3 regions of the Azospira restricta genome follow, and region 1 is predicted to be linked to each of the others. Evidence: predicted binding sites of a transcription regulator. Region 1 holds the regulator's gene; each other region holds the start of a gene.
The links. Region 1 encodes FNR, which switches genes on or off when oxygen is low (the NO sensors DNR and NnrR bind a similar motif). Its sites were predicted from a motif close to TTGANCTAGNTCAA; they were not measured.
Positions count from the first base shown of each region.

Region 1 (10,347 bases):
CACCACCGCCAACCCCATCGCCTGCAGCTCCGCCACCGCTGCGACCGCTCCCGGCCGCAGCGGGTCGGCGATCGCCAAGAGCGCCAGCAGGCGGCCGCCTTCGGCGAGCGCGACGACGGTCTTGCCCTCGTCCTGCAGCCGGCGCACGTCGTCGCCGGCAGCGCCCGCCGCCGCCCAGTCGGCGGCGCCGAGGGAAAGCGCGCGACCGTCGACAACGCCCGTCACGCCCTGGCCGGGGATCGCCCGGAAATCGGCGACCGCGGGCACGGCGACGCCGGCCGCCGCGGCGCGTGCCAGCACGGCGCGCGCCAGCGGGTGCTCGGAGCCCTGCTCGAGCGCGGCGGCGAGCCGCAGCGCCTCGCCGGCGGCGATGCCGACGGCGACCACGTCGGTCACCTCGGGCTCGCCGCGCGTCAGCGTGCCGGTCTTGTCGACGGCGACGACGCCGACGCGCTCGGCGCGCTCCAGCGCCTCGGCGTTCTTTACCAGGATGCCGGCCGCGGCACCGCGGCCGGTGCCGACCATGATCGCCGTCGGCGTCGCCAGCCCGAGCGCGCACGGGCAGGCGATGACCAGCACGGCGACGGCACTGGTCAGCGCCTCGGCAGGATCGCCGGCGAGCCACCAGCCGGCGAAGGTGACGAGCGCGACGAAACAGACCGCCGGCACGAAGACCGCCGAAATGCGGTCGGCGAGCTTCTGCACCGGCGCCTTCGAGCCCTGCGCCTCGGCCACCAGGCGGATGATGCCGGCCAGCAGCGTATGCTCGCCGACGCCGGTGGCGCGGCAGCGCAGCTGGCCGAGTTCGTTCCGCGTCGCGGCGAAGACGCGGTCGCCGGCGGCCTTCGCCACCGGCATGCTCTCGCCGGTCAGCATCGCCTCGTTGACGCTCGAGGCGCCGGCGAGCACCTCGCCGTCGACCGGCACGCTCTCGCCCGGGCGGACGATGAAGACGTCGCCGGGCAGCAGCGCATCGGCGGCGACCTCGAGCAGCTGCCCGTCGCGCTCGATGCGCGCGCTGCGCGGACGCAGCCGGATCAGCGCCTCGATCGCCGCGGTGGTGCCGGCCTTGGCGCGTGCCTCGAGCAGCTTGCCCATCAGCACCAGCGTGATCACCGCCGCCGAGGCCTCGAAATAGACGTGGCGATGGTCGAGGCCGAGCACCGTCACCACCGCCGAGAAGCCCCAGGCCATCGTCGTGCCGAGCGCGACCAGCACGTCCATGTTGGCGCCGCTCCAGCCGCCGCCGCGCAGCGCCTTCCAGCCGCCCTCGTAGAAGCGGCGGCCGATCCACAACTGCACCGGCGTCGCCAGCGCGAGCTGCAGCCAGCGCGGCAGCGGCTCGGCGCCATGCCCGCCGTCGGCGCCGAACATCCACAGCATCTGCGCCAGCAGCGGCAGCGTCAGCGCCGCGGCGATCCAGAAGCGGGCGAGCTCGGCGCGCCAGGCCGCGGCGCGGCGCGCCTGTTCCTCCTCGCGCGAACGGTCGTCGGCGACGCGGGCGCCGAAGCCGGCCTTCCCGATCGCGGCGATCAGGTCGGCCGGCATCGCGCGGCCGGGCACGTAGCGCACGCGCGCACGCTCGGCGGCGAGGTTGACGCTGGCCTCGACGCCGTCCAGCCGGCGCAGCACCTTCTCGATGCGCGCCGCGCAGGCGGCGCAGGTCATGCCGCCGATCGCCAGCTCGACGGTCTGCGGCGGCACGCTGAAGCCGGCCTTCTCGATCGCGGCGACCACTGCCGCCGGCGTCGTCGCCGCGTCGGCGAGGCGCACGCGCGCCTGCTCGGCGGCGAGGTTCACGCTGGCGTCGACACCGGGCAGCCGGTTGAGCACCTTCTCGATGCGCGTCGCGCAGGCGGCGCAGGTCATGCCGCCGATCGGCAGGTCGAACTGGCGGGAGAGGTCGCGGGGCACGGAGGCGCTCATGCGGCCGCCAGCCGCCAGACGCCGAACAGCCCCCAGACGCCGAAGCCGGCGACCGTCGCGCCGGCGACGCCGCGCAGCCACGGCTGCTGCACGAAGGCGCGCAGCCGCGCGAGCAGCAGCCCGGCGAGCAGCAGGTTGGGCAGCGTGCCGGCGCCGAAGGCCAGCATCAAGAGCGCCCCCCGCGCCGGCGAGCCGGCGGTGAGCGCGGTCGCCAGCGCGCTATAGACCAGGCCGCAGGGCAGCCAGCCCCACAGCAGGCCGAGCGGGAAGGCGCGCGCCGGGGTGTCGGCCGGCAGGAAGCGCCGCGTCAGCGGCTGGATGCGCCGCCACAGCCGCTGGCCGAGGCGTTCGGTGAAGGCCAGCGCGCGCGTGACGCCGATCAGGTAGAGGCCGAGCGCGATCAGCATCAGGCTGGCCGCAGCATGCAGCGCAAGGCGCACGGGCAGCTGGCCGGACAGCGCCAGCGCGCCGCCGACGGCGCCAACCAGCGCGCCGGCGAAGCCGTATGAGAGGATGCGGCCGAGGTTGTAGGCGAGGTGCAGCGACAGCCGCGACGGGCCACCCAGCGACAGCGCGCCGACGATGCCGCCGCACATGCCGACGCAGTGCGTGCCGCCGAGCAGGCCGACGAGGAACAGCGCGAGATAACCGGAATCGGGCATTAAGAGGAGCTGGGGACCAGGGGCTAGAGGCTAGCAATAAACCTGCGTATTTTACTCTAGCCCCTGGTCCCCAGCCCCCCGCCCCTCAAATGACTTTCGAATAGCGCGTGCGCTGCCGGTCGGCGCGCAGGTAACGGTCGAAGACCATCGAGATCGCGCGCACCAGCATGCGTCCCGGCGGCAGCACGGTGATCCACTTGTCGTCGATGTTGACCAGCCCGGCCGCCTGCATCTCCTTGAGGTCCTCGAGCTCCGCGGCGAAGTACTTGCGGAAGTCGATCAGGTGGGCGATCTCGATCGATTCGAGCGACAGCTCGAAGTGGCACATCAGCGCCTGGATGATCGCGCGACGGAGGATGTCGTCGGCCGACAGCTCGATGCCGCGATAGACGGGCAGGATACCGGCGTCGAGGCGGTCGTAGTACTCGTCGAGCGTCTTCACGTTCTGCTCGTAGGTCGGCCCGACCTTGCCGATCGCCGAGATGCCGAAGGCCAGCAGGTCGCAGTCGGCGTAGGTCGAGTAGCCCTGGAAGTTGCGGTGCAGCCGGCCCTGGCGCTGGGCGACGGCGAGCTCGTCCTCGGGCTTGGCGAAGTGGTCCATGCCGATGTAGACGTAGCCGGCCTCCGTCAGCTTGCGGATCGCCAGCGACAGGATCTGCATCTTGGTGTCGGGCGACGGCAGGTCGGCGTCGGCGATCCGGCGCTGCGGCTTGAACAGGCTCGGCAGGTGCGCGTAGTTGTAGATCGACAGGCGGTCGGGGTCCATCGCCAGCACGCGCTCGAGCGTACGGTTGAAGCCCATCACCGTCTGGAACGGCAGGCCGTAGATCAGGTCGATCGACACCGACTTGAAGCCGTTGCCGCGCGCGGCGCGGATCACGGTCTCGGTTTCCTCTTCGGTCTGGATGCGGTTGACCGCCTGCTGCACGCGCTCGTCGAAGTCCTGCACGCCGAGGCTCATGCGGTTGAAGCCGAGCTCGCCGAGGAGCTGCACGGTGGCGACGTCGACCTTGCGCGGGTCGACCTCGATCGAGTATTCGCCGCCGTCGAGCAGGTTGAAGTGCTTGCGGGTCGAGGCCATCAGCTGCCGCATCTCGTCGTGCGAGAGGAAGGTCGGCGTGCCGCCGCCCCAGTGCAGCTGGATGACGTCGTGCGTGCCGTCCAGGTACTGGCTCTGCAGGTCCAGCTCTTTCGCCAGGTATTTCAGGTACTTGGCCGAGCGCCCGTGATCCTTGGTGATGATCTTGTTGCAGGCGCAGTAGTAGCAGATGGTGTTGCAGAACGGGATATGGAAGTACAATGACAGCGGTCGGCTGATGCCGCCGATGTTGCGCTTTCCCAGCCAGAGCTTGTAGGCCTCCGCATCGAAGGCCTCGACGAAGCGGTCCGCGGTCGGGTACGACGTGTAGCGGGGACCGTTGATGTCGAAGCGGCGGAGAATCTGCGGGTCGAAGACGAGGTTGGGTGCGGCGAAGTTCATTGGTGTTGAGCGGTTGGTGTGCTACGGATTATCGTGTGCCCCGTAAACGCGCACGTTGACATGGATCAAAGGGGCTTTAGACCCCTCAAACGCCGGAGCGGAAATGCCTAACAGAAAGATCGCAACCCCGATTTCGCTGGTCGAAGTGAAGACGGCGTGCTCCAACTGTAACCTGCACGAACTCTGCCTGCCAATGGGGCTCTCCCACGACGAGGTGGAAAAGCTCGACGAACTCGTTTCCAACCGCCGCCGGCTGAAGCGCGGCGAGCACCTGTACCGCGCCGGCGAGCCGTTCGACTCGATCTTCGCGGTGCGCAGCGGCTTCTTCAAGACCGACGTGCTGCTCGAGGACGGCCGCGAACAGGTCACCGGCTTCCAGATGACCGGCGAGCTGCTCGGCCTCGACGGCATCAGCACCGAAATCCATTCCTGCAACGCGGTCGCGCTGGAAGACAGCGAAGTGTGCGCGATCCCGTTCTCGCACCTCGAAGGCCTGTCGCGCGAGATCCACACGCTGCAGCACCATTTCCACAAGGTGATGAGCCGCGAGATCGTCCGCGACCACGGCGTGATGATGCTGCTCGGCACGATGCGCGCCGAGGAACGGCTGGCCGCCTTCCTGCTCAACCTGTCGCAGCGCTTCACCGCGCGCGGCTACTCGCCGGCCGAGTTCTACCTGCGCATGACGCGCGAGGAGATCGGCAGCTACCTCGGCCTGAAGCTGGAGACCGTCAGCCGCGCCTTCTCCCGCTTCCAGGAGGAAGGCCTGATCGCCGTGCAGCAGAAGCACGTGCGCATCCTCAACATCCCCGGTCTCAAGCAGTTGATGAACCACCAGCAGGGCCGCGGCTGAACCGCCGACCACCCTGCCCCGCGCCGCCCTAGCCGGCGAGCAGCGCCAGCACGCCGCGCGGGTCGCGCGTCAGCGCCACCGACACGATGTAGGCGAAGGCCGCCAGCGCGGCGACGAACCAGGCTGCGCGCTGCGCCTTGGTACGCCCGCGCTTCAGCGCCATCATGCCGAAGCCGATGTAGGCGAGCAGGCCGATGACCTTGGCGGTCAGCCAGGACAACACGAACGGGTACTGCGCGCTGATTATCACCATCGCCAGCGCGCTGCCGAGCAGGATGGTGTCGATCACGTGCGGCAGCACCTTCGCCAGCCGCGTCTGCAGGAGCGGCGACGCGCGCAGCATGAGCAGGCCGCGCAGCAGGAAGCCGGTGCCGGAAAGCGCCACCGCGGTGACGTGGATGTGCTTGAGGATCAGATAGCTCATCGACCTAGCCTGCTCGCCCGTCGGGGCGGGGTTTGAGGAACATCGGCAGGTGCACGCGGCCCCACATGCCGAACACGCCCAGCCAGCCGAGCGCACTGAGCCAGACCGGATTGAAGGCGCCGAGTTCCGTCGCCCATTCGCCGCCGATGCGCAGCAGCGCCACCCCCTGGAACAGCCAGAACAGCCGCCAGGCCCAGACGTCCGACGAGATCAGCCGGCCGGAATGGCCGAGCGTCACCCGCGTCGCCATGCCGACCAGGATCGACGCGAAATAGCCGACGGTCAGCGCGTGCAGCGGCGCCCTACCGCCCCAGCCGCTGCCGGCGAACGCCGCCAGACTCTGCGCGGCGAAGAGCAGGAAGGCGACGCCGAGCCAGACGCCGGCCAAGTGGTGCATTGCCAGCAGGTGCGAGACGAAGGCCTTGCGCAGCTGCCAGCGCCACGACAGCCAGAGTGCGGTGGTGCCGCCGGCGAGGTCCGGCAGCCACAGCCAGGCGCGCAGCTCGCCGACCGCCAGTGCCGCGTGCAGCGCGCAGCAGCCGAGTACGATCCAGTACGGCGTGCGGCCGCGGTATTCGTCGTAGCCGCGGATGACGCTGCCGGAGAAGAACGGCAGCATGCGGTAGGTAACGGTGAAGAAGACCGGCACCAGGAACAGCCAGAGGCCGATCTCGATCGCCGCCGCGACCAGCGCCGGCTGCGTGAATGCGATGCCGGCAGCGAACAGCACGAGGCCGCCGCCGCCGCCGGCGAGCGCGGCCAGCACCACCCAGGCATGCGTCTTGTGCTCGCTGATCGAGCTGTGCACGCTGGCGAACAGCGCGCGCCAGCCGAGCCCCCAGCCGGCGGCGGCGACCAGCATGCCGAGCGGCAGCAGCGGCGCCGCGGCAAGGCCGGCGTAGAACAGCCCCCAGCCGGCGGCGAGGACGACGAAGGCCGGCACGTACTGCCGCTGCTCGAGCGGCCCCTGCGCCACCCACTTCGGCAGCGCCGTCATCAGGAAGCCGAAGATGAAGAAGGTGAACAGTCCGTACAGCATCAGCGCCGCGTGCAGCCAGGTCGCCGGCGCCGGCCACGGCAGCGGCGCGTAGAGGCCGGCGTAGCGGGCACCGAGGTCGCTCGCCCAGAAGGCCATGCCGAACAGCGCCTGCAGCCCGCCGGCGAAGAACATCACGCGGTGCGGCGCGGCGAAGAAGACGTGGCGCAGGTTCATGCCCGGCCTCCCGCGAGTTCCGCCAGCCGGCGGTCGACCAGCGCCGCATGGCGGCGGTAGACGCCGAGCGCGGCGAACAGGTTGGCGGCGAGCAGCGCCGCCGACAGCGCCAGCGCCAGCCCGGCCGGCCGCGCCAGCCACGCCGGCCAGAGCACGGCGGCGGCGAGCAGCGCGCAGGCGGCGAAATGCACGCGCATCTGCCGCTGCATCGGCGGCTCGGCGAGCACCGCCTTCATGTTCGGCGCCGTCACCTTGCCGCGGCCGCGATTCTGCAGATGCAGCCAGACCAGGAAGGGGACGATCTTGTAGAGCATGCCGACGACCACCGACATGTAGCCGCCGGCGAGCACCAGCACGCCGAACAGCAGCGGCCATTCGTCGCGTTCGCCGATGGCCGGCACCAGCGCCGCCAGCGCCCACAGCAGGCAGGCCGCGAGCCCGCAGAGCAGGCCGCCGCGCCACAGGCGCTGCGTCGCGTCGGGGCGCGCCCGCTTGCTGCGCGCCTGCAGCCACAGCGTCATCGCGCAGAAGGCCGCCGCCAGCCAGACCAGCAGCGCCTGCAGCAGCTCGCCGGCGACGGCGCGGCCGGACAGCGTCGCCGCCGCCAGCAGCGTCGCCGCCGCGAACAGCACGCCGCCGAAGGCGCGGCTGAACCAGCGCGGATAGAGCGGCGTCAGCTGGAACATCGGCACGACGACGTAGGCCACTGCCGAGAGCAGGCCGACCCCCCAGGCGCCGAGCCCCCAGCCGGCATGGACGTGGGTGGTATCGACCAGCGGCAGCGACCAGCGCGCCTCCAGCCCGCCGGCGAGCGCGACGCCGAGGCCGACGACGACGGCGAGCGAGGCCAGCGCGACCTTCAGGCCGCCGATCGTATGGCTGGTCGACGGCACGCCGAGCAGCGCGCGCGCCGCGGCGACGACGAACAGGCCGACGCCGGCGACGAGCAGCACGGCGGCCGGCGCAAAGCCCGGGAACAGGCCGAGGAAGCCGGCGACCAGGCACAGCGCGCCGGGCACCAGCAGCGCATGCACCAGCCGCGCCACCCACAGCGGCCCGGCCAGGTTGGCGCCGGCGACCACCGGCAGGATCTGGATCAGCGCGCCGAGCATCACCTGCAGCACGAAGCCGACCGCGATCAAGTGCGTCAGCGCCAGTGCGCCCGGCGACCAGCGCGAGGCGAAGGCGTCGCCGCCGCCGACCAGCAGCACGGCGCCGGCGAGCAGCGCGAACAGCGGCGCGGTGAGGAAGAAGCGGAAAGGCGCGGCCATCGGCGGCGCCTGCTCGAACGACAGGAGGGCCTGCACGGCGCTACGCCTTCACGCGTCGGCGTGCCAGATCAGGATCTCGACGGTGCCGTCGGGGAGGTGTTCGGCCGCGTGCGCGAAGCCGTTGTTGGCCAGCGCCTTGTACAGCGGGAACGGCTCGCGGTAGAGCAGCAGCAGCAGCTTCTCGCCCTTCGGCAGGCGGTCGAGCGCGTCCATCGTCAGCACGAAGGGTTCCGGCGGCTCCAGCCCGCGCGCGTCGATCACCCGGTCGCTCTTCGGGTGCTTCATTCGCCGGCTCCCGGCATCTCGGCGCGCAGCTGCGGCACCAGCGTATCGGTCTCGTAGGCGAGGTGCTGGTCGCACATCGGATAGAGGATGTTCTCCTCCTTCATGTTGTGCTGCTGCATCATGATCAGCAGGGTCTCGGCCTCGCCGGCGTAGGCGTCGGCATCCTGCGCCGCCAGCGCGGCGGCGGCGGACTGCATCAGCTCGCGCATCTGCACGTGCTCGCTGCGCATCACCTGCGTCGGCCCCATGCGCATCCCGGTCTTCTGCTCGAAGGCCGGGAACAGCAGCGACTCCTCGGCGGCGAAATGCTGCAGCACGCTCTCCTGGAAACGGGCGAAGGCAGCCGCGGCGGCGGCCCAGTCGCCGCCGGCAACGGCCTGCTCGACCTCGGCGAAGACGTCATCGCAACGGCGATGGTCGTCGGTCATGAAATCTCTGATGGTGGTCATCTCGGGGACTCTGTTGTTGGTCGGGCCATTGTCAGATTCCCCCGGCGAGGTGGCATTGACTGAGATCAAAAAGGGCGGCCGCCCTCCCTGCCCGGCCCGCCGCTGCGGCGATTTGCCGCAGCCTGCCGCTCAGGCGCCTGGCCAGCGGCCTTCCTCGCAGAGCGCGAAGCGCTCAGCTCAGGCGCCCCCCGGAAGACCTCTTCGCGATGCGCGAGGCGCATCGCTCAGGCGCACCCCGGGAGTACTTCTTCGCGATGCGCGAGGCGCATCGCTCAGGCGCGCGCGACGCCGACGCGGAGTTCGTCGAACCAGTTGATGAAGCGCTGCACGTCGCCGCCACGGTAGATCGCGCCGTGCTGCGGGCAGAGCATGTCGATGTCGAGCTGGGAGACGCGTTCGCACCATTGCCGCTTGGCCTCGTTCGACCCCATCCAGCGCCGGTGGAAGGCGTCGGCGTGGCGGATGTGCGCGGCGAAGTCCTCGACGAAGAGCCCCTGCCTGTCGGCCGGCAGCAGCGCAGCGCCGACGTCGCCGGAGAACAGGATCTTCGCCTGCTTGTCGTAGAGGTGCAGGTTGCCGGACGAATGCAGGTAGTGCGCCGGCACCGCCTGCAGCGGCAGCCCGGCGAGCGGGATCGCCATGCCTTCGTCGGGGAGCGCGACGAAGGTCTCGGCGGTGCCGCCGAAATGCGGGATGAAGCTGGCCCACAGCCAGCTCACGTAGCACTTCATCTGCGGGTTGAATTCCAGCCACAGCGCCAGCGACGAGATGATGTCCGGGTCCTGGTGCGAGGCGAAGATGCCGGCCAGCCGCGACGGATCGAACTCGGCGGAGAGCGCCGAGAACACCGCCGGGAAGATCTCGGCGCCGCCCGGGTCGAGCAGCAGCCCCTGCCCGGCGTGCTGGACCAGGTATTCGTTGGTATCGATCAGGTACCCGGGCTTCGCCGGATCGCGGACGATCGCCGTCCATTTGTGGCTGCCGGCCTCGAAGAAGGTTTGCGTCGTCTTCATGCTCGTCCCCCGAAGAAGCTGGAGCGCCGCAGCTTGTCGAGCGACGCGCGGATTTCCTCGACGATGCCGTCGAATTCGCCGGAGACCTGCGCCAGCGACGAGGCGAAGCCGGCGCCGTAGGCCGCCTCGATCTTCGCCGACTTGGCCAGCACGCCGCCCAGCTCGACCAGCCGCGCCGCCTCGTCGACGGCCAGGCGCAGGTTGCGGCGCAGCGTCGCGATGCGCTCCTCGCGCGCCGCCCGCCGGCCGTCGCGCCGCGCCAGCACCTCGCGCAGCCGGGCGTTGCCCGGCACCTCGTCGGCGGTGCGCCGGAACAGCCCGTCCTGGCGCGACTCCTGCAGCAGCACCGAGACTTCGGCGACCGCGTCGTGGATCAGCCGGGTCAGCGCCATCATGCTTTCGCGCAGGTCCTTCGAGAACACGCGCAGTTCGTTGGAGAGGACGCCGAAGCCGAGCGCGGCATTGCCGGCGCGCTTGGCGAGGAAGATCGCGTTCAGCGCCATGATGTTGATCTTGAAGGCGACCGCGACGACCCGCTTGATCTCTTCGTTGATGCGCACGATGCGCAGAAGGTCGCGCGCCGGGCCGGAGGCCCCCGGCCCGGCGCCGTGCCGGCGGCTTGCAATCTCGGTCGGTTCGGCAGTCATCTCGTCGCGCGCCTCTCGCGGATCACGGGTTGGCAGGGAAGGACGCGCGCCGGGCGGGACCCCGGCGCTGCCGGCACTGTAGCAGGCCCCGCCGGAGCTGGACACTCCCGCCGGCGTCACTTTT
Region 1 covers NZ_CP064781.1:3,318,073-3,328,419, forward strand. Annotated here, with positions in the region: gene IWH25_RS15830 (heavy metal translocating P-type ATPase) at 1-1,926, opposite strand, end outside; gene IWH25_RS15835 (sulfite exporter TauE/SafE family protein) at 1,923-2,588, opposite strand; gene hemN (oxygen-independent coproporphyrinogen III oxidase) at 2,674-4,068, opposite strand; gene fnr (fumarate/nitrate reduction transcriptional regulator Fnr) at 4,172-4,921, shown strand; gene IWH25_RS15850 (SirB2 family protein) at 4,950-5,345, opposite strand; gene IWH25_RS15855 (NnrS family protein) at 5,350-6,558, opposite strand; gene IWH25_RS15860 (hypothetical protein) at 6,555-7,865, opposite strand; gene IWH25_RS15865 (DUF2249 domain-containing protein) at 7,878-8,114, opposite strand; gene IWH25_RS15870 (hemerythrin domain-containing protein) at 8,111-8,563, opposite strand; gene IWH25_RS15875 (oxygen-binding di-iron domain-containing protein) at 8,836-9,576, opposite strand; gene IWH25_RS15880 (chemotaxis protein) at 9,573-10,223, opposite strand; gene IWH25_RS15885 (PHA/PHB synthase family protein) at 10,340-10,347, opposite strand, start outside.

Region 2 (10,347 bases), 770 kb from region 1:
TTCCTCGCTCAGCCGGAACAGCGCCTGCCCGGCCGGCCCGTCGAGCGGTATCGAGATGTCGCGGAACGACTGTCCCGCCGCGACCTGCTCCGGCGACGGATAGTGGCGGAACTCGTGCTCGCCCATCATGAAGTAGCCGCCCGTCTGCAGGTCCTCCCGGACCCCGCTGACGAAGGCGAGCGGATCGGTCCACCAGCGCGGGAATTCGCCGCTGCTGGTCGTCGGGATGAAGTACTCGGGGTGGTCGCGATGCAGGTCCAGCGCCGGCTGGCCGGTTGCGGCGAAGGCCGGGGCGAACGCGATCTGCGCGACGTCGAGTTCGTCCATCCTGTCGATCATCAGCGCGACGTTGGTCTTGCCGGCAACGTAGGTCGCTTCGATGTCGATGATCGGCAGCCGCCCGCGCGCCAGTATCGCGCGGAGGCGGCGTTGCCAGGCGGCGAGGGTGCGCTGCCTGGCGGCGGCGCCGTCGGTCTGCCCGAACATCGTGGCGGGGAACGATAGCGCCAGCGCGAAGCCGGCGGCATGGCCAATAAATCTGCGTCGATTCACGATCGGGATTCCTTTCGCCGCCGGCGGCCGGCCGGGCGTGTCAGTTCGGGAACGTGGGGCGCTGCGGTGTTGCGTGCCGGAAATTATAGGGTCAAGGGATGCTGCGGCTCAGGCCACCAGCGCCTCGGCAAGCAGCGCCGCCCGCGTTTCCGGCCGGCACAGCCGCTCCCGGAACCACTGCAAGGCTTGGCCACGGTGGCTGCTGCACCACGCCAGATGCAATCCGATCGGCGGCCGCGGCTCGGCCGTTGCGCGGAGGACCAGGCGGCCGGCGGCGGCTTCGCGTTCGGCGAGCGCGCGCGGCAGGTGGCCGACGCCGAGGCCGGCGGCGTGCGCGGCGACCTTCGCGTCGAAGTCGGGAACGACCAGCGCGCGCTGGCCGGAGAGCAGGCCGGCGCTGCGCGCGGCGAGGCCGCGCGTGGTGTCGGCGAGGACCACCGCGCGGTGGCGGCGGATCTGCTCGGCGGGGATCGGCTCGGGTTCGGCGGCGAGCGGGTGCGTCGGCGCGATCGCGAAGACGAAGTCGACCTCGCCGAGCGGCGCCGTCGTCAGCCCGCCGCCCGGCGGCTGGTCGCCGGGTGCGCCGACGGCGAGGTCGGCGCGGCCGCCGAGCAGCGCGTCCCAGCAGCCGGCGAGGACTTCGCTGGACAGGCGGATCTCGGTGCCGTGGCCTGCGGCGTAGAAGGCCTCGATCAGCGGGTAGAGACGCTTCGCCGGGATCAGCGCGTCGACGGCGATGCGCAGCTCGGCCTCCCAGCCGCTCGCCACCTGCCGGGCGCGGCGTTCGAGGAAGGTCGCCGCCTCGAGCAGCGGCCGGCCGCCGTCGAGCAGGCTGCGGCCCGCTTCGGTGAGCACGGCGCGGCGGCCGACGCGCTCGAACAGCGGATAGCCGAGCTGTTCCTCGGCCTTGCCGACGGCGTGCGTCACCGCCGACGGCACGCGGTGCAGCGCCTGCGCCGCCGCGGCGAAGCTGCCGCGGCGCTCGATCGCGTCGAGCAACTGGAGGAGGTCCAGGGATATGTTCAATTCAATTCACCTTTTTCGTTAATTTATATCGCTGGAAGGTGGTTTGTCTCCTGTTTAAGCTGGCGCGAAGCGTGAGCGAAGTTGAATCGGCATCCTTTCATGGCCGGCATCGCGCGCGTTCCCCATCACGACCCCCTGGAGACCTCCCTCATGACCAAGATCGCCATTGCCTATCACAGCGGCTACGGCCACACCCAGCGCCAGGCCGAAGCCGTCCATGCCGGCGCCGCCGCGGTGGCCGGCGCCAGCGCCAAGCTCTACGCCGTCGACGCGCTCGACGATGCGCAATGGGCCGAACTCGACGCCGCCGACGCCATCGTCTTCGGTGCGCCGACTTACATGGGCAGTGCCTCGGCGAAGTTCAAGGAGTTCATGGACGCGAGCTCGAAGCGCTGGTTCACGCAGGCGTGGAAGGACAAGCTCGCCGCCGGCTTCACCACCTCGGCGTCGCAGTCCGGCGACAAGCTGGCGACGTTGCTGCAGATGATGGTCTTCGCCAACCAGCACGGCATGCTGTGGGCCGGCCTCGGCCTGATGCCCGGCAACAACAACTCGCAGGGCTCGGTGCACGACCTCAACCGGCTCGGCGGCTTCATAGGCGCGATGGCGCAGGCCAATGCCGACCAGGGCGCCGAGGCGATGCTGGAGAGCGACCTGAAGACCGCCACGCACCTCGGCGCGCGCGTCGCCGAGACGGCGGCGGCGCTGCGGCGCGGGCGCAACTGAGCGCCGCGGGCTCGCCTCGCCGCCCTGCGGAAGCGGCGGGCGGACCGGCGGCGGGCCTCGGTGCCCGCCGCTCGCGGTATAGTTCCGGCATCGCGGCCCGCGCCGGGCCTGCCGGGAGCCTTCTCATGTCCGCTTCGTACCACGATCTCAGCGTCCTGCTCGTCGAACCCTCGCCGGTGCAGGCGCGCATCATCCGCGACCAGCTCGCCGGCCTCGACGTCACGCGCGTCGAGGTCGTCGACAGCGGCGCGGCGGCGCTGGCGCGGTTGCGCGAGCGGCCGCCGTCGCTGACCGTCAGCGCCTTCTACCTGCCGGACATGACCGGCGTCGACCTGATCCATGCGCTGCGTGCCGAACCGGCGCTGGCCGACCAGCCCTTCGTGCTGATCTCCAGCGAGACGCGGCCGCAGGTGCTCAACCCGATCCGCCAGTCCGGCGCCTGCGCGCTGCTGCCGAAGCCGTTTTCGCCGGCACAGCTGGAAAAGGCGCTGCGCGCGGCGACGGACCTCATCGAGCCGCACGAGATGCTGGAGGTCGATGCCGACCTCGAGCGCCTGCGCGTGCTGCTGGTCGACGACAGCGCCAACTCCCGCCACTTCATCCGCCACGTGCTCGGCAACCTCGGCATCGAGGAGTTCATCGAGGCGGCGGACGGCAAGCAGGCGGTGGCGATCCTCGCCGACACGATGGTCGACCTGGTGATCACCGACTACAACATGCCGGAGATGGACGGCCGCGCGCTGGTCGAGTACATCCGCCAGCAGAGCTGGCAGAGCTCGGTACCGATCCTGATGGTGACCAGCGAGTCGAACATGAGCCGGCTGGCGGCGGTCGAGCAGGCCGGCGTCTCGGCGATCTGCGACAAGCCCTTCGAGCCGCAGACGATCAAGCGCCTGATCGAGCGGGCGCTGGCCGGCCGCGAGAGCTGAGCCGGCGCTGCCGCCGCCACCCGCTTGCGGCCGGAAATATCTTCGTTTTTGTTTTCAGGGGCTTGCCGCCGCGGCGTCAACTTGGCCGTCGGCGAGGCGACGCGAAGGGGTAAAATTCGCGGTCTATGTCCGACCCGCGCTTCGTCCACCTCCGCCTGCACAGCGAGTACTCCGTCACCGACGGCATCGTCCGCATCGATGACGCGGTCGCCCGCGCCGTCGCCGACGGCATGCCGGCGCTGGCGCTGACCGACCTCAACAATTTCTTCGGCCTGGTCAAGTTCTACACCGCGGCGCGCGGCAAGGGCGTCAAGCCGGTGCTTGGCGCCGACGTCTGGCTGACGCACGAGGCCGACCCCGACCGCCCGTCGCGCCTCTTGCTGCTGTGCAAGAACCGCAGCGGCTACCTGCAGCTGTGCGAGATTCTCACCCGTGCACAACTGGCGCCGCGTACCCGCGGCCGTGCCGAAGTGTCGCGGCTGATGCTGCAGGAAGTCGGCGTCGACGGCCTGATCGCGCTCTCCGGCGCGGCGCTGGGCGACGTCGGCGAGGCGCTGCTCGGCGGCAACCGGCCGCTCGCCGAGGGCCGCGCCAGGGCCTGGGCGGAGATGTTCCCGAACGCCTACTACCTTGAGGTGCAGCGCGCCGGCCATGCGCAGCAGGAGGCGCTGGTCGCCGCCACCGCCGACCTCGCCGCCGACCTCGGCCTGCCGCTGGTGGCGACGCACCCGATCCAGTTCCTCGACCGCGACGACTTCAAGGCGCACGAGGCGCGCGTCTGCATCGCCGAGGGCTACGTGCTCGGCGACACGCGCCGGCCGAAGCTGTTCACCGAGGAGCAGTACTTCAAGAGTTCGGCGGAGATGGCCGAGCTCTTCGCCGACCTGCCCGAGGCGCTCGAGAACTCGGTCGAGATCGCGCGCCGCTGCAACCTCGAGATCACGCTCGGCAAGAACTACCTGCCGCTGTTCCCGACCCCCGCGGGCGTCACCCTCGACGACCACCTCCGCAACGAGGCGGCGAAGGGGCTGGAAGTGCGCCTCGCGCAGCTCTTCCCCGACCCCGAGGTGCGCCAGCGCGAGCGCCCGGCCTACGACGCGCGGCTGAAGATCGAGACCGACACCATCGTGCAGATGGGCTTCCCCGGCTACTTCCTGATCGTTGCCGACTTCATCATGTGGGGCAAGAACAACGGCGTCCCGGTCGGTCCCGGCCGGGGTTCCGGCGCCGGCTCGCTGGTCGCCTACTCGCTCGGCATCACCGACCTCGACCCGCTGCAGTACGCGCTGCTGTTCGAGCGCTTCCTCAACCCGGAACGGGTGTCGATGCCCGACTTCGACATCGACTTCTGCCAGGACAACCGCTGGCGCGTCATCGAGTACGTGCGCGAGGCCTACGGCAAGGACGCGGTGTCGCAGATCGCCACCTTCGGCACGATGTCGTCGAAGGCGGTGATCCGCGACGTCGGCCGCGTGCTCGACATGCCGTACAACTTCTGCGACTCGCTCTCGAAGCTGATCCCGGTCGAGCAGAACAAGCCGCTGTCGTTGTCGAAGGCGCTCGAGGTCGAGCCGCAGCTGCGCGAGAAGATGGAGGCCGAGGAAGAGGTCAAGGAACTGTTCGAGCTCGCCGGCAAGCTCGAGGACCTGACCCGCAACGTCGGCATGCACGCCGGCGGCGTGCTCATCGCGCCAGGCAAGCTGACCGACTTCTGCCCGCTCTACTCGGCCGACGGCGGCGCCTCGGTGGTCTCGCAGTACGACAAGGACGACGTCGAGAAGGTCGGCCTGGTCAAGTTCGACTTCCTCGGCCTGCGCAACCTGACCATCATCGACCTCGCCGTGCGCTACGTCGAGCAGCTCACCGGCACGAAGCCCGACCTCAACGCGCTGCCCTTCACCGACCCGGCCGCCTACCAGATCCTGAAGGACGCCAATACGACGGCGATCTTCCAGGTCGAATCGGAAGGCATGAAGAAGCTCCTCAAGAAGCTGGCGCCCGACCGCTTCGAGGACATCATCGCCGTGCTCGCGCTCTACCGTCCCGGCCCGCTCGGCTCGGGGATGGTGGACGACTTCATCCTGCGCAAGAAGGGCCAGCAGAAGATCGATTATTTCCATCCGGATCTGCAGGCCTGCCTGGAACCGACCTACGGGGTCATCGTGTACCAGGAACAGGTGATGCAGATCTCGCAGATCATCGGCGGCTACACGCTGGGCGGCGCCGACATGCTGCGCCGGGCGATGGGCAAGAAGAAGCCCGAGGAGATGGCCAAGCACCGCGAGACCATCGCCGAGGGCGCGAGGAAGAAGGGCTACGATCCGGCGCTGGCCGAGCAGCTGTTCGACCTGATGACCAAGTTCGCGGAGTACGGCTTCAACAAGTCGCACACCGCCGCCTACGCCGTCGTCACCTACCACACCGCGTGGCTGAAGGCGCACCATTGCGCGGCCTTCATGGCGGCGACGATGTCCTCGGACATGGACAACACCGACACGGTGAAGATCTTCTACGAAGACACCGTGAAGAACGGCATCACCGTCCTCGGCCCGGACGTCAACGAATCCGACTACCGCTTCGTTCCGGTCGACGCCAGGACCATCCGCTACGGCCTCGGCGCGGTCAAGGGCACCGGCCAGCAGGCGGTCGACTGCATCCTCGAGGCGCGCAGGAGCGGCGGGCCGTTCGTCGACCTCTTCGATTTCTGCAAGCGCGTCGACAAGCGGCTGGTGAACCGGCGCACGATCGAGGCGCTGATCCGTGCCGGCGCCTTCGACGCGATCGACGCCAGGGACGGCGGTGAGGCGCACCGTGCGCGGCTGCTGGCCTCGGTCGGCATCGCCATGGAATGGGCCGAGCAGGCCGAGCGCAACGCGATGCAGGCCGGCCTCTTCGACATCGGGGCAGCGGCCGAGGAACACGCGCCGCAGTACGTCGAGGTGGCGCGCTGGAACGAGAAGCAGCGGCTGATGGAAGAGAAGATCGCGCTCGGCTTCTTCTTCTCCGGCCACCCGTTCAACGCGGTGAAGACCGAGGTCCGCCGTTTCGTGCGGCGCACGCTGGACAAGCTCGAGCCGTCGCGCGACCTGCAGCTGATGGCCGGGCTGGTGACGGCGACGCGCACCAAGCTCACCACGCGTGGCAAGATGGCCTTCGTCACGCTCGACGACGGGACTGCGCCGCAGGAGGTCGCCGTCTACAACGAGGTGCTAGACGCCGAGCGCGGCAAGATCCGCGAGGACGAGGTGCTGGTCGTCGAGGGCAAGGTGTCGAAGGACGATTTCGCCGGCGAGGGCAAGGTGCGCGTCACCGCCGAGCGCATCATGACGCTGGCCGACGCCCGCGGCCGCTTCGCGCGCGAGCTGCGCCTGTCGCTCAACGGCCAGGTCAGCAACGATCGCGCCGCCGCGCAGCGGCTGAAGACGCTGCTCGCCGCCTACACGCCGGGCGTCTGTCCGGTGCGGCTCGCCTACCGCAACGGCGAGGCGCAGTGCGAACTGGCGCTCGGCGACGGCGCCCGCGTCCGCCTCGAGGACGAACTGCTCAACGCGCTCGGCGAATGGCTGAGCGCGGAAGCGGTCGAAATCCGTTACCAATAACCCCTTTCGGAGACCGCCGATGCGCCGTTCGCTGATCCTCCTGCTCTGTTCGCTCCTGCTCGCCGCGTGCAGCAAGGTGAACATGGACAACTACAACCGCCTGAAAACCGGCCAGAGCTACGACGAGATCGTCGCCATCCTCGGCCAGCCGAGCCGCTGCGACGAGGTGATCGGCGTCCGCCAGTGCGTCTGGGGCGACGAGCAGCGCAACATCCGGGTCGGCTTCGTCGGCAACACCGCGCTGTCGATGGCGGCGAACAACCTGAAGTGAGCGCCGGAGGTGTCGTGCAAGTGCGCCTGATCGACCGGGACCTGCTCGACGCGGTCGCCGCCGACGCCGCGGCGCGGCCGCGCCGGCGCGCCAACCACAACTTCCACCCGGCCGACGATTTTCCGGCGCACCGGCTGCTCAACGCGATCGAGCCGGATTCCTACCTGCCGCCGCACCGCCACGTCGATCCGCTGAAGGACGAGACCATCCTCGTCCTGCGCGGCGAGCTGGGCGTGATCCGCTTCGACGACGCCGGTGCGGTCGCCGAGACCTGGCGGCTGGCTGCCGGCGGCGACCGGCTCGGCATCGACATCGCGCACGGCACCTGGCACACGGTCGTCGCGCTGGCGCCGGGGACGATCATCTTCGAGGCCAAGTCCGGCCCCTACCGGCCGCTCGCCTCGGCCGAGAAGGCGCCGTGGGCGCCGGCCGAGGGCGAACCCGCGGCCGTCGGCTACTGGCGGCAGCTGCAGGCGCTGTTTCCCGCTGCCTGAGCGATGTGCATTGCACATCGCGAAGAAATCCCCTTCGGCGGCGGCTGACCCCGGCCTTCCCTTCCTCCCCTGTCGCGCATGAAAAAAGGGCCGGGCCTTGCGGCCCGACCCTTGTGCTTGCCGCCGGCAACCCCCCGGCGCCGGCGCGGCACCCGATCGCCCCGGCAGCTTGCCGGGGCTGCGCGTACTGCGCTTAGAAGCGCCAGCCGAGGCCGACGCCGATCAGCAGCGGGTCGACCTTGACGCGGGAAACCTTGCCCAGGCCTTCCGCTTCGAGGTCGCTGCGCACGTAGGCCTTCTTCACGTCGAGGTTGAGGAACAGGTTCTTCGTCAGCTTGTAGTCGAAACCGACCTGCACCGCCGGGCCGAAGTAGTCGTTGTCGAGCTTCAGCTTGGCGACGCCGGGAACGCTCAGCTTGACAGCCGAGTAGTCGGAGTAGGTGATGCCGGCGCCGACGTACGGGCGGAAGTCGCCGTCCGGGTTGAAGTGCCACTGCGCGGTCAGCGTCGGCGGCAGCAGGTAGAAGCTGCCCGCCTTGAAGGCGCCGAGGGCGCTGCCCGTGACCTTGACGTCGTGCTTCTGCGGCACGGTCAGGATCAGTTCGGCGGCGATGTTCTTGGTGAAGAAGTAGCTGATGTCGAGCTCGGGAATGGTCTTGTTCTCGACGTGGATCGCGTTCGACGGCACGGCGAGCAGCGGAATCGCCGACGACTTGTTGGCGGTGTCGACGTGCACGGCGCGCACGCGGACGAGCCAGTTGCCTTCCGCGCTTTGCTGCGCGGCGGCGGGCAGGGCGGCGGCAAGCGCCGCCGAGAGGGCGAGAAGCTTCAGGCTGGAATGCATGGTGATCTCCCTGATCGGTTGGTTAATAAGTAATTTTGATTGCTAGGGAGGGTATAGCCCTACGCTCCGTAAGGTTTTGATCTAAGTCAACGGATTTTGATGTGCGGCAACATTTTTTGATTTTTGAGAGGTGGCGATCTATCACAACGTGTTGATCGGGAAAGGGTGTTGCAGATGTTGTGCTGCACCATCCGTCGCCGGAAGGTCGGCGCGCGGCGGGGAAACGGGAAGGGAAGCGGGGCCGGCCGCGCTCAGGCGAGCTGGCGGGTGAGCAGCGCGTCGAGGTCCTTGCCCGGCATCGGGCGGCCGAGCAGGTAGCCCTGCACGTCGTCGCAGCCGGCGTGCAGCAGCGCCGTGCGCTCGGCCTCGGTCTCGACCCCCTCGGCCAGCGTGTTGAGCCCGAGACGGCGGCCCATGCCGATCACCGCGCTGACGATCACTGCGGCGTCCGGCTTGCGGTCGATGTCGCGGACGAAGGACTGGTCGATCTTCAGCCGGTCGACGTTGAAACGCTTCAGGTAGGCGAGGTTGGAATAGCCGGTACCGAAGTCGTCGATCGCCAGCTTGATGCCGAGTTCCTTCAGCGCCGCCAGCATGTCGAGCACCGGCAGGTCGTCGCCCATCATCAGCGACTCGGTGATCTCCAGCTCCAGCGCGTGCGCCGGCAGCCCGCTGCGCGCCAGTACGTCGCGCACGCGGGCGACCATGTCGTCGCGGCGCAGCTGCACCGGCGAGACGTTCACCGCCACTGTCAGGTCGTGTCCCTGGCGCCGCCAGCGCGCCGCGGTGCGGCAGGCCTCCTCGAGGATCCAGGCGCCGAGCGGGATGATCAGGCCGTTGTCCTCGGCGACCGGGATGAAGCGCGCCGGCGAGATCAGTCCGCCGCCGTTGCGCCAGCGCACCAGCGCCTCGACCCCGGTCAGCCGCCCGTCGGCGAGCGACCATTGCGGCTGGAAGAAGAGCTCGAATTCGCCGAGGCGCAGCGCGTCGCGCAGCTTGCCGTCGAGCTCCAGGCGCTCGACCGCGCGCGCGTTCAGCTCGGCGGTGAAGAATCGGTAGCTGCCGCGCTCGCTCTCCTTGGCGTGGTACATCGCGAGGTCGGCCGCCTTCAGCAGCGCCGAGGTGGTGTGGCCGTCCTCGGGGAAGAGCGCGATGCCGATGCTGAACGAGGTGTGCACCAGCTGCTCGCCGACGTCGATCGGGTGCGCGAGCGCCTCCATGATCTTCTTCGCCGCGTGCGCGGCGTCGGTGGTCGTCTTCAGCTCGGGCAGCAGCACGATGAACTCGTCGCCGCCCTGGCGGCAGACGACGTCGGATTCGCGCAGGCAGCCGCGCAGCCGGTTGGCGACCTCGCGCAGCAGGCGGTCGCCGACCGCGTGGCCGAGCGAGTCGTTGACCGTCTTGAAGCGGTCGAGGTCGAGGAACAGCACGCCGACCTTGTTCTCGTTGCGGCGCGCGCGGCCGATTTCCTGCTCCAGCCGCTCGCGCAGCAGCGAGCGGTTGGGCAGCCCGGTCAGCGGGTCGTGGTGCGCCAGGTATTCGATGCGCGCCTGCGCCGCCTTGCGCTCGGTGATGTCGGAGAAGATCGCGACGTAGTGCGTGATCTCGCCGGCCGGGCTGCGCACCGCCGAGATGTTGAGCCACTCCGGGTAGATCTCGCCCGACTTGCGCCGGTTCCAGACCTCGCCCTGCCAGCCGCCGGTCGCCGCCATCTGCTGCCACATCGCCGCGTAGAAGGCGCGGTCGTGGCGGCCCGACTGCAGCAGGCGCGGGTTCTTGCCGAGCACCTCGGCCGGTGCGTAGCCGGTGACTTCACTGAAGGCGCGGTTCACCGAGACGAAGTTGCCGCGCGCGTCGGTCACCGCGATCGCCTCGCCGCTCTCGGCGAAGACCCGGGCCGACAGCC
Region 2 covers NZ_CP064781.1:115,482-125,828, reverse strand. Annotated here, with positions in the region: gene IWH25_RS00520 (amidohydrolase family protein) at 1-552, opposite strand, end outside; gene IWH25_RS00515 (LysR family transcriptional regulator) at 661-1,578, opposite strand; gene IWH25_RS00510 (flavodoxin family protein) at 1,729-2,304, shown strand; gene IWH25_RS00505 (response regulator) at 2,430-3,233, shown strand; gene dnaE (DNA polymerase III subunit alpha) at 3,359-6,832, shown strand; gene IWH25_RS00495 (hypothetical protein) at 6,852-7,103, shown strand; gene IWH25_RS00490 (WbuC family cupin fold metalloprotein) at 7,100-7,597, shown strand; gene IWH25_RS00485 (OmpW/AlkL family protein) at 7,791-8,441, opposite strand; gene IWH25_RS00480 (EAL domain-containing protein) at 8,693-10,347, opposite strand, start outside.
Region 2: the regulator FNR is predicted to act here: its motif matches at 8,518-8,531, upstream of IWH25_RS00485 (OmpW/AlkL family protein).

Region 3 (10,347 bases), 660 kb from region 1:
CATCCCGCGCAGCCGGAAGGCGTTGCGCTCGGTAAAGTTCCCGGGGGTGTTCGTGTCGTAGCGGCCTTCCTTGTTGGCCTGCCAGACCTCGATCAGCGCATTGGCGACCGGCGTGCGGCAGTCCTGGCTGTACACCGTGCCGCTGATGATCAGGCGGTCGCCCGCTTCGTCCGCGCCGGCGATCCTCGTCTCGAACGGCGCACCGAAGCGGTAGAACGGACCGATGATGTCCTGCTCCGTCGGCTGACAGGCCGCGGCGCCCGCCAGGGCGTCGGCGAGCAACGTGCTCCCGGCCAGGCCGGCCGCGCCGAGGAGGAATTTCCGGCGTGCTGTCGAGGTGCTGCGGGGCGGCAAGAGGGGAGTGCGCATGACCGGACCTCCTTGCGGGAAACGGTCTCAGTTCAAGCTAGTCGACGCCCCTGGGCGAATCAAGGGAGCTCGGACGACTGTCGGAGGCCGGGTGTCCTGGCGCACTGCCTAACGCGGGTTGGATTCTGTTTTGTGCAATTGAAGCTGACCTCTTGTGCTACGCGTCTGCAAAGAGACTGATCCCCCATCATGGAAAACAGGGTCGCACCCGCACGGACTGACGCCGATAACGCTGCCGGCAGCTTCATGCCTGCCGTTTGTACCGATTGGCGCGCCGTGAGCAGATTCCATGTCGACACGGGCCAACGAGAGCCCACTATCGATGCCGGATACCTCGGTCCCCCCTTGAGGGGGATACGACTGCATGCGCTTCCTCGTCGCCAAGTCTATCGATCAGTTTCCTTGCGTTCCGGGGGAGTCCATATATGAAAGGTTAGAGCCCACTGGAAAACTCCTGACGAATTTCAGGAGATAGGAGACGCTTGATGAGCCAGCCAAACAGTACGCTAACGCCAACGGCCATTACTAATGAGAAGACCAACATCACATTGGCCATAGATTCCATTTGAGCCTTGAATTCTTGGGGGGCACCAGGTGGTGGAGCTGGCATTGCGGAAAAAATGGCGTTCTGAATGAAAATGCCTGCGACATTCCAGAGTATGCCAAGAACGAATAGGCCGATAAATACGACGCGAGCCCAGTTCTTACGCTTTAGCAGGCCGATAGACGAGACAAAGACCGTAAGTGACAGGACTAGGAAGGCAGCGAAGAAAAGCTGCATATGATTCAACATGAAGAGAGCCACGGCCGGCATGTTCTCTGCCCCATTTGCCGTTTGCATCTGATCGACTGGAAAGAAGGATGTGAGCATCACGTTCTGGACAACGGAGATGAAGGTCGTGAAGCCGCCTCCGACGATGAATATCCAGGCGAGGACGGTGACGAACGACGAGCGAGCTGTGGTTGGGGACATTTCGTTCATACGCGATAACTCTTGACAGCGGGCTCTAACGTAGAAGTGAGCGGCCTGCGCGGCTTTTCGCGCAGGTCCGCTCGACTGCCGGGTTGGGCGGCAGTTCACGATTACTCATGGGATTTGTCCTTGAGCATGCTGAAGCCGCTCTTCCAATTGGAACGCGTAGTGGGGTCGGCTCTCATTTCATTTAGGAAATGGTCACATGCAGCCTCTTCACTGGCGAAGAACTCCTTGCCTGTTTGTAGGCCGCGTTCCGCATAGAAGACGCACCATCGCCCCTGCTCTTCGCGAAGGCACAATGCCTCGTCAGGGGCCGCGCCGACCAACGAATATGAGCTTTCCTTGAACCCTTCTTGACGAAGAACTGACGCTAACGCTGCTGTGTTCATGACGCCCAATTATTAGTAGATGGCATATTTGACGTATACCCTGCCGCCTATTCTGGTGGTGGGTGTTGCTTCAAGTCCCTGTTGCAACTGTGAAAACTCCATGGTGCATTGCCCCCAGGCGGGATAGGCGGCGCGCAAACCCGGCGTCGTCGGAGGAAAGGCGGCAAATCTGCCGTCCACCCTGCCGCGATCGGCGCCAATGCCATGCGAATGAATGATGGCAGGATACAAATGCGGCGGGTTGCTGTCGAGAGGACGTACCGCGGGTCTTGCCGTCACGCGCAAATAAAAAGGGCGACGGAGATTCCGTCGCCCTTTTTCGTGATGGCGTTGCCGCCGCTTACTTCTTCTTCGCCGGCGGCACGTCGGTGCAGCTGCCGTGCGCCACTTCCGCCGCCATCCCCACCGTTTCGCCCAGCGTCGGGTGCGGGTGGATGGTCTTGCCGATGTCGACGGCGTCGGCGCCCATCTCGATGGCGAGACACACTTCGCCGATCATGTCGCCGGCCGAGGGGCCGACGATGGCGCCGCCGATGACGCGGTGCGTTTCGGCGTCGAAGATCAGCTTGGTGAAGCCGTAGTCGGCGCCGTTGGCGATGGCGCGGCCGGAGGCGGCCCACGGGAACTTGGCGGTGTCGACCTTGCGCCCTTCCTTCTTCGCCTGGTCCTCGGTGTAGCCGACCCACGCCACTTCCGGGTGAGTGTAGGCGACGCCCGGGATCACGGTGGCGTCGAAGGCGACCTTGTGGCCGGCGGCGACTTCGGCGGCGACGTGCGCTTCATGTACCGCCTTGTGCGCCAGCATCGGCTGGCCGACGATGTCGCCGATGGCGAAGATGTGCGGCACGTTGGTGCGCATCTGCGCATCGACCGGGATGAAGCCGCGCTCGTTGACGATGACGCCGGCCTTCTCGGCACCGATCTTCCTGCCGTTCGGGGTGCGCCCGGCGGACTGCAGGATCATGTCGTACTTCACCGCTTCGGCCGGTGCGCCCTCGCCCTCGAACTTGACGTAGAGGCCGTCGTCCTTGGCGTCCACGGCGACCGTCTTGGTCTTCAGCATGACCTTGTCGAAGCGGTGCAGGTTCTGCTTCTCCCAGACCTTGACCGCGTCGCGGTCGGGGCCGGCCATCAGCACGTCCATCATCTCGACGACGTCGACGCGGGTGCCGAGCGTCGAGTAGACGGTCGCCATTTCCAGGCCGATGATGCCGCCGCCGATGACCAGCATCTTCTTCGGCAGTTCGCCGTTCACGGTGCGCAGTTCGAGCGCGCCGGTGGAGTCGACGATGCGCGGGTCGCGCGGGATGAAGGGCAGGTGCACCGCGGCCGAGCCGGCGGCGATGATGCAGTTCTTGAAGCGGATCGTCTTCTTGCCGCCGGTCTTGTCCTGCGCCTTGCCTTCGGTCAGCTCGACCTCGATGTGGTTGGGGTCGAGGAAGCTGCCGTAGCCGCGCACGATGTCGACCTTGCGCCCCTTGGCCATGCCGGCGAGGCCGCCGGTCAGCTTGCCGACGACCTTCTCCTTATGTGCGCGCAGCTTGTCGATGTCGACCTGCGGCTTCTGGAAGGCGATGCCGAGGTCGGCCATGTGCTCGGCCTCGTCCATCACCGCGGCGACGTGCAAGAGCGCCTTCGACGGGATGCAGCCGACGTTCAGGCAGACGCCGCCGAGGGTCGCGTAGCGCTCGACGATGACCGTCTTCAGGCCGAGGTCGGCGGCGCGGAACGCCGCCGAGTAGCCGCCGGGGCCGGCGCCGAGGACGAGCATGTCGCACTCGATGTCGGCCGTGCCGCCGTGGCTGGCGGCGGCCGGAGCAGTCACCGGGGCGGCTGGTGCCGCAGCGGGAGCAGCGGCCGGCGCTGCCGCGGCCGGAGCCGGCGCCGCCACAGCGGCTCCTGCACTGGCCTCGACCTTGATCAGCGCGACGCCTTCCTTGACGCGGTCGCCGAGCTTGACCAGCACTTCCTTGACGGTGCCGGCGACGGTCGACGGCACGTCCATCGTCGCCTTGTCCGACTCCAGCGTGACGATTGCGTCGTCCACCTTGATCGTGTCGCCGACCTTGACGAACAGGTCGATGACCGGGACGTCGGTGAAGTCGCCGATGTCCGGAACCTTCACTTCAACGAGACTCATGTCGCTCTCCTTCGCTTACAGCGCGACGCGGCGGAAGTCCGCCAGCAGCTGCGCGACATAGACGTTGAAGCGGGTGGCCAGCGCGCCGTCGATGACGCGGTGGTCGGCGGTCAGCGACAGCGGCAGGATCAGCCGCGGCACGAACTGCTTGCCGTCCCACACCGGCTTCATCGCCGACTTGTTGACGCCGAGGATGGCGACTTCCGGCGCGTTGACGATCGGTGCGAAGTAGGTGCCGCCGATGCCGCCGAGGCTGGAGATCGTGAAGCAGGCGCCGCTCATGTCGGCGGGCTTCAGCTTGCCGTCGCGCGCCTGCTTGGCCAGATCGCCGGATTCCTGGGCGATCTCGAACACCGACTTCCTGTCGGCGTTCTTGATCACCGGCACGACCAGGCCGTTCGGCGTGTCGGCGGCGAAGCCGATGTTGAAGTACTTCTTCATCACCAGGTTGTCGCCGTCGAGCGAGCTGTTGAACTCGGGGAACTTCTGCAGCGCCTTGACGCAGGCTTTCACGAGGAAGGCGAGCATCGTCAGCTTGGCGCCGCCGCCCTTCTCGTTCTCCTTGTTCAGCTGCACGCGGAAGGCTTCCAGGTCGGTGATGTCGGCGTCCTCGTGGAAGGTCACCGCCGGGATCATCACCCAGTTGCGGGCGAGGTTCTGGCCGGAGATCTTCTTGATCCGCGACAGCGGCTTGACTTCGATTTCGCCGAACTTGGCGAAGTCGACCTTCGGCCACGGCAGCAGGTCGAGGCCGCCGCCGAGGCTGGCGCCGCCGCCGGCGGCAGCGGCCGGTGCCGTCATCACGCCCTTGACGAACTTGCTGACGTCCTCCTTGAGGATGCGTCCCTTCGGGCCGGTGGCCGGCACCTTGGCGAGGTCGACGCCGAGCTCGCGGGCGAAGGCGCGCACCGACGGGCTGGCGTGCGCCTTGCTGCCGAGCGGCAGCGTCGGCGCGACGGCAGCCGGGGCCGCCGCCGGGGCGGTCGTCGCGGTGGGGGCGGGCGCCGCCGTCGGTGCGGCAGCGGGCGCCGGCGCGGCAGCCGGAGTGGTGGCAGATACGGGCGCCGCGGCGACGGCGCCGCCGGCGCTCTCGACGATCACGATCACCGAGCCCTCGGAGACCTTGTCGCCGAGCTTGACCTTCACTTCCTTGACGACGCCGGCGACGGACGAGGGCACGTCCATCGTCGCCTTGTCCGATTCGAGCGTGACCAGCGCGTCGTCGACCTTGACCGTGTCGCCGACCTTGACGAAGACGTCGATCACCGGCACCTCGCTGAAGTCGCCGATGTCCGGCACCTTCACTTCGATGGCGCCGCCGGCCGCGGCAGGCGCCGCCGCGGGCGCGGCCGCGGCCGGGGCAGGGGCGGCAGCGGGGGCGGGCGCCGGAGCCGCCGCAGCGGGGGCCGGGGCCGCGGCCGCAGCGCCGGTCTCGACGGTGATGACGACGGCGCCTTCGGAGACGCGGTCGCCGAGCTTGACCTTCACTTCCTTGACGGTGCCGGCGACGGACGAGGGCACGTCCATCGTCGCCTTGTCCGATTCGAGCGTGACCAGCGCGTCGTCGACCTTGACCGTGTCGCCCGGCTTGACGAAGACGTCGATGACCGGCACGTCGGAAAAGTCGCCGATGTCCGGAACCTTCACTTCCACGATATTGCTCATGTCGGCTCCTCCTTAGACGGACATCGGGTTCGGCTTGTTGGTATCGATCCCGTACTTCAGGATCGCCTCGGCGACCTTGCTGCGGTCGATCTCGCCGTCGTCGGCGAGCGCCTTCAGCGCGGCCAGCGTGATCCAGCGGCGGTCCACCTCGAAGAAGTGGCGCAGCTTCTCGCGCGTGTCGGAGCGGCCGAAGCCGTCGGTGCCGAGCGTGACGTAGCGGCGATTGACGAACGGGCGGATCTGGTCGGCGAACAGGCGGATGTAGTCGGTCGCGGCGACGACCGGGCCGCGCGTGTCGTTGAGGCAGTTCTCGACGTGCGACAGCTTCGGCTTCTCGGCCGGGTTGAGCAGGTTCCAGCGCTGCACGTCGTTGCCGTTGCGCGCCAGTTCGTTGAACGACGGGCAGCCCCACAGGTCGGCGTCGACGCCCCAGTCCTGCTTGAGCAGCTCGGCGGCGGCGATGACCTCGCGGAAGATGGTGCCCGAGCCGAGCAGCTGTACGCGCGGCGCGGCCTTCTTGCCGGAGGCGACGGCGCCCTTCTTGAACAGGTACATGCCCTTCAAGATGTCCTGCTCGACGCCGGCCGGCATTTCCGGATGCTCGTAGTTCTCGTTCATCACGGTCAGGTAGTAGAAGATGTCCTCCTGCTCCTGGTACATGCGGCGCAGGCCGTCCTGGACGATCACCGCGACCTCGTACTGGAAGGTCGGGTCGTAGCTGACGCAGTTCGGGATCAGGTTGGACAGGATCAGGCTGTGGCCGTCCTCGTGCTGCAGGCCTTCGCCGTTCAGCGTCGTGCGGCCGGCGGTGCCGCCGACCAGGAAGCCGCGGCAGCGCTGGTCGCCGGCGGCCCAGGCGAGGTCCATCGTGCGCTGCAGGCCGAACATCGAGTAGCAGATGTAGAACGGGATCATCTGCACGTTGTGCACCGAGTAGGCGGTGGCGGCGGCGATCCAGTCGCTCATCGCGCCGGCCTCGTTGATGCCTTCCTGCAGCACCTGGCCGGTCTTCGACTCCTTGTAGAACATCAGCTGGTCATGGTCTTCCGGAACGTACTTCTGGCCTTCCTGGTTCCAGATGCCGACCGCGCGGAACATGCCTTCCATGCCGAAGGTGCGCGACTCGTCGGGGACGATCGGCACGATGTGCTGGCCGACCTGCTTGTCCTTGAGCAGCATGTTCATGATGCGCACGATGGCCATCGTCGTCGACAGCTCGCGGCCGGTGCCCGAGGCCTTCAGCAGCGCGTCGAAGGTCGTCAGCGGCGGCACCACCAGCGGCGCCGCCTTGCGCCGGCGCTGCGGCAGGAAGCCGCCGAGCGCCAGGCGGTGCTCGCGCAGGTAGGTCTGTTCCGGCGAGCCCTCGTCGAAGGTCAGGAAGGGCAGCTCGCCGAGCTTGTCGTCCGGCACCGGCAGCGCGAAGCGGTCGCGGAAGCGGCGGATCTGGTCGAGATCCATCTTCTTCGCCTGGTGGCTGATGTTCATCGCCTCGCCGGCGTCGCCCATGCCGAAGCCCTTGATCGTCTTCGCCAGGATCAGCGTCGGCTGGCCCTTGTGCTTGATCGCGCGGTCGTAGGCCGAGAAGATCTTGAACAGGTCGTGGCCGCCGCGGTTGAGATTCCAGATCTCGTCGTCGGTCCAGTCGGCGACCAGTTCCTTCAGTTCCGGCGTGTTGAAGAAGTGCTCGCGCACGTAGGCGCCGTTCTTCGCCTTGAAGGTCTGGTACTCGCCGTCGACGCATTCCATCATGCGCTTCTTCAGGATGCCCTTCTTGTCGCGCGCGAACAGCGCGTCCCAGTGGGTGCCCCAGATCAGCTTGACGACGTTCCAGCCGGCGCCGCGGAATTCGGCTTCCAGTTCCTGGATGATCTTGCCGTTGCCGCGCACCGGGCCGTCGAGGCGCTGCAGGTTGCAGTTGATGACGAAGATCAGGTTGTCGAGCTGCTCGCGGCCGGCCATGCCGATCGCGCCGAGCGACTCGACCTCGTCGGTCTCGCCGTCGCCGAGGAAGGCCCAGACCTTGCGCTGCTCGGTCTTGGCGGCGTCGATCAGGCCGCGGCTGGCGAGGTACTTCATGAAGCGGGCGTGGTAGATCGCCTGGATCGGGCCGAGGCCCATCGACACCGTCGGGAACTGCCAGAAGTCCGGCATCAGCCACGGGTGCGGGTAGGACGAGATGCCCTTGCCGTCGACTTCCTGGCGGAAGTTCTCCATCTGCTCCGGCGTCAGCCGGCCGAGCATGAAGGCGCGCGCATAGACGCCCGGCACCGCGTGCCCCTGGAAGAAGATCAGGTCGCCGCCGTGGTTGTCGGACGGCGCGTGCCAGAAGTGCGAGAAGCCGACGTCGTAGAGGGCGGCGGCCGAGGCGAACGAGGCGATGTGGCCGCCGACGTTGGTGTGCTTGTTGGCGCGCACGACCATCGCCATCGCGTTCCAGCGGATGTAGTTGTGGATCTTCAGTTCGAGGTCGGGGTTGCCGGGGTACTTCGGCTGCTGGTCGGCGGGGATGGTGTTGATGTATTCGGTGTTGGCGCTGTAGGGGATGTCGATGCCCTGCTCGCGCGCCTGCTCGATCAGGTCTTCGATCAGGAAGTGGGCGCGCTCGGCGCCTTCCTTGTCAACGACGCCGGCCAGTGCGTCGCGCCATTCCTGGGTTTCCTGCGGGTCGAGGTCGACCGCTTTGGGGTTGTCGGATTGAGCTGCCATGGGTGTCTCCAGTGTGCGAAGTGTTCTTGTGCCGACGGTCTGATGGACCGCGGCGCCCAGGTGCCATGCGCGAAGGATAGCGTCGCGTCCGGCCAAGCTTAATACGGCGCTCCCCTGTCTTGGTTTTGCACCGCATCAACGCGTTCTCATATTGCGAAACGCAGTCTCGCAATACGGAAAGAAGATGTCAACCCCCGGAAAGTACGTAACCACCCGCATGCCCCTCCGTGGCGTGTGGGAGTTGATCTGCATCAACGCCGAAGTGATACAGAATCTGTATTTTCATTTGATATTTTTGAACCATATTGTTTGAGCGAGGAGATTCCATGGCGGCAGTGATGCCCGCGCCGGCGCAGAGCCGGCTTCTGATGTCCGGCAACGAGGCGGTGGCGCGCGCCGTGTGGGAGTCCGGCGTGAAGGTGGCGGCGGCCTATCCGGGCACGCCGGCGACCGAGATGCTGGAAGTGATCTCGACCTACCCGGATCTCTATTCCGAGTGGTCGGTGAACGAAAAGACCTCGCTCGAAGTCGCCTTCGGCGCCGCGATGGCCGGCTCGCGCGCGTTCTGCGCGATGAAGCACGTCGGCCTCAACGTCGCCTCCGACGCGCTGATGACGCTGACGCTGACCGGCGTCGCCGGCGGCCTGGTGATCGCGGTCGCCGACGACGTCGGCCTGTCGTCGTCGCAGAACGAGCAGGATTCGCGCTTCTGGGGGCGCTTCGCGCACGTGCCGGTGCTGGAGCCCGCCGACTCGCAGGAGGCCTACGAATATACGAAGCTCGCCTACGCGCTGTCCGAGCGCTTCCAGACCGTCGTCATCCTGCGCATGACGACGCGCATCTGCCACGTCAAGGCGCTGGTCACCGTCGGCGAGCGCGTGGCGCACGTCGGCGCCGGCTTCCAGAAGGATCCGGCGCGCTGGGTGATGGTGCCGGGGGCGGCGCAGAAGCGCATCCCGCTGATGTTCCAGCGCGAGGCCGAGCTGCGCGCCGAGGCCGAGGTCTCGGCGCTGAACTTCGTCGAGGCCGGCAGCGATCGGCGCGTCGGCTTCGTCACCTCCGGCCCGGCCTACATGCACGTCAAGGAAGCCTTCCCCGAGGCGCCGGTGCTGAAGCTGGGCCTCAGCTACCCGGCGCCGTTCGAGAAGATCCGCGCCTTCGCCGCGACCGTGGATAACTGCGTCGTCGTCGAGGAAGTCGAGCCGCTGCTCGAGACCGAGCTGAAGGCGCAGGGCATCCGGCTCGCCGGCAAGGACCTCCTGCCGCGCTCGGGCGAGCTGTCGCCGCCGGTGCTGAAGCCGGCCGTCGGCCGCCTGCTCGGCGAGGCGGTCGCCGAGCCGGAGCAGAAGCCGGCGCGCGCCGTCGCGCCGCTGCCGGTGTTCCCGCGGCCGCCGACGATGTGCGTCGCCTGCCCGCACCTCGGCGTCTATTACACGCTGTCGCAGCTCAGGAACATCACCATCTCCGGCGACATCGGCTGCTACACGCTCGGCTTCGGCCATCCGTGGAACGCGCTCGACGCCTGCATCTCGATGGGCGCCTCGATGGGCATGGCGCTCGGCCTCGACAAGGGCCGCGGCGAGAGCGACAAGGACAAGAAGATCGTCGCCGTGATCGGCGACTCGACCTTCCTGCACATGGGCATGCAGGGCCTGCTCGACATCGTCTACAACAAGGGCAACGTCACCGTGCTGCTGCTCGACAACCGCGCGGTCGGCATGACCGGCGGCCAGGACAACCCGGGCAACGGCCGCGACATCCATGGCGAGGAAGCGCCGCGCGTCGACTTCGCCAAGCTGGTCAAGGCGCTCGGCGTCAAGGACGAGCGCGTGCATGTCGTCAATCCGTACGAGCTGCCGACGCTGTTCAAGACACTGCGCGACGAGACGAAGATTCCCGAGCCGTCGGTGATCATCACCAACCAGCCCTGCGTGCTGATCCAGGACTACCACAAGCTGAAGCCCTTCACCGTCATCGACGACAAGTGCACCGGTTGCGGCAACTGCCTCGACACCGGCTGCCCGGCGATCCATGTCACCAAGCGCGACAGCGTGGTCAAGCCGTCGGGCAAGACCGTCGACCTCGCCTTCGTACGCATCGAG
Region 3 covers NZ_CP064781.1:2,049-12,395, reverse strand. Annotated here, with positions in the region: gene IWH25_RS00045 (dioxygenase family protein) at 1-369, opposite strand, end outside; gene IWH25_RS00040 (hypothetical protein) at 803-1,351, opposite strand; gene lpdA (dihydrolipoyl dehydrogenase) at 2,075-3,874, opposite strand; gene aceF (dihydrolipoyllysine-residue acetyltransferase) at 3,890-5,539, opposite strand; gene aceE (pyruvate dehydrogenase (acetyl-transferring), homodimeric type) at 5,552-8,245, opposite strand; gene IWH25_RS00020 (thiamine pyrophosphate-dependent enzyme) at 8,572-10,347, shown strand, end outside.
Region 3: the regulator FNR is predicted to act here: its motif matches at 8,487-8,500, upstream of IWH25_RS00020 (thiamine pyrophosphate-dependent enzyme).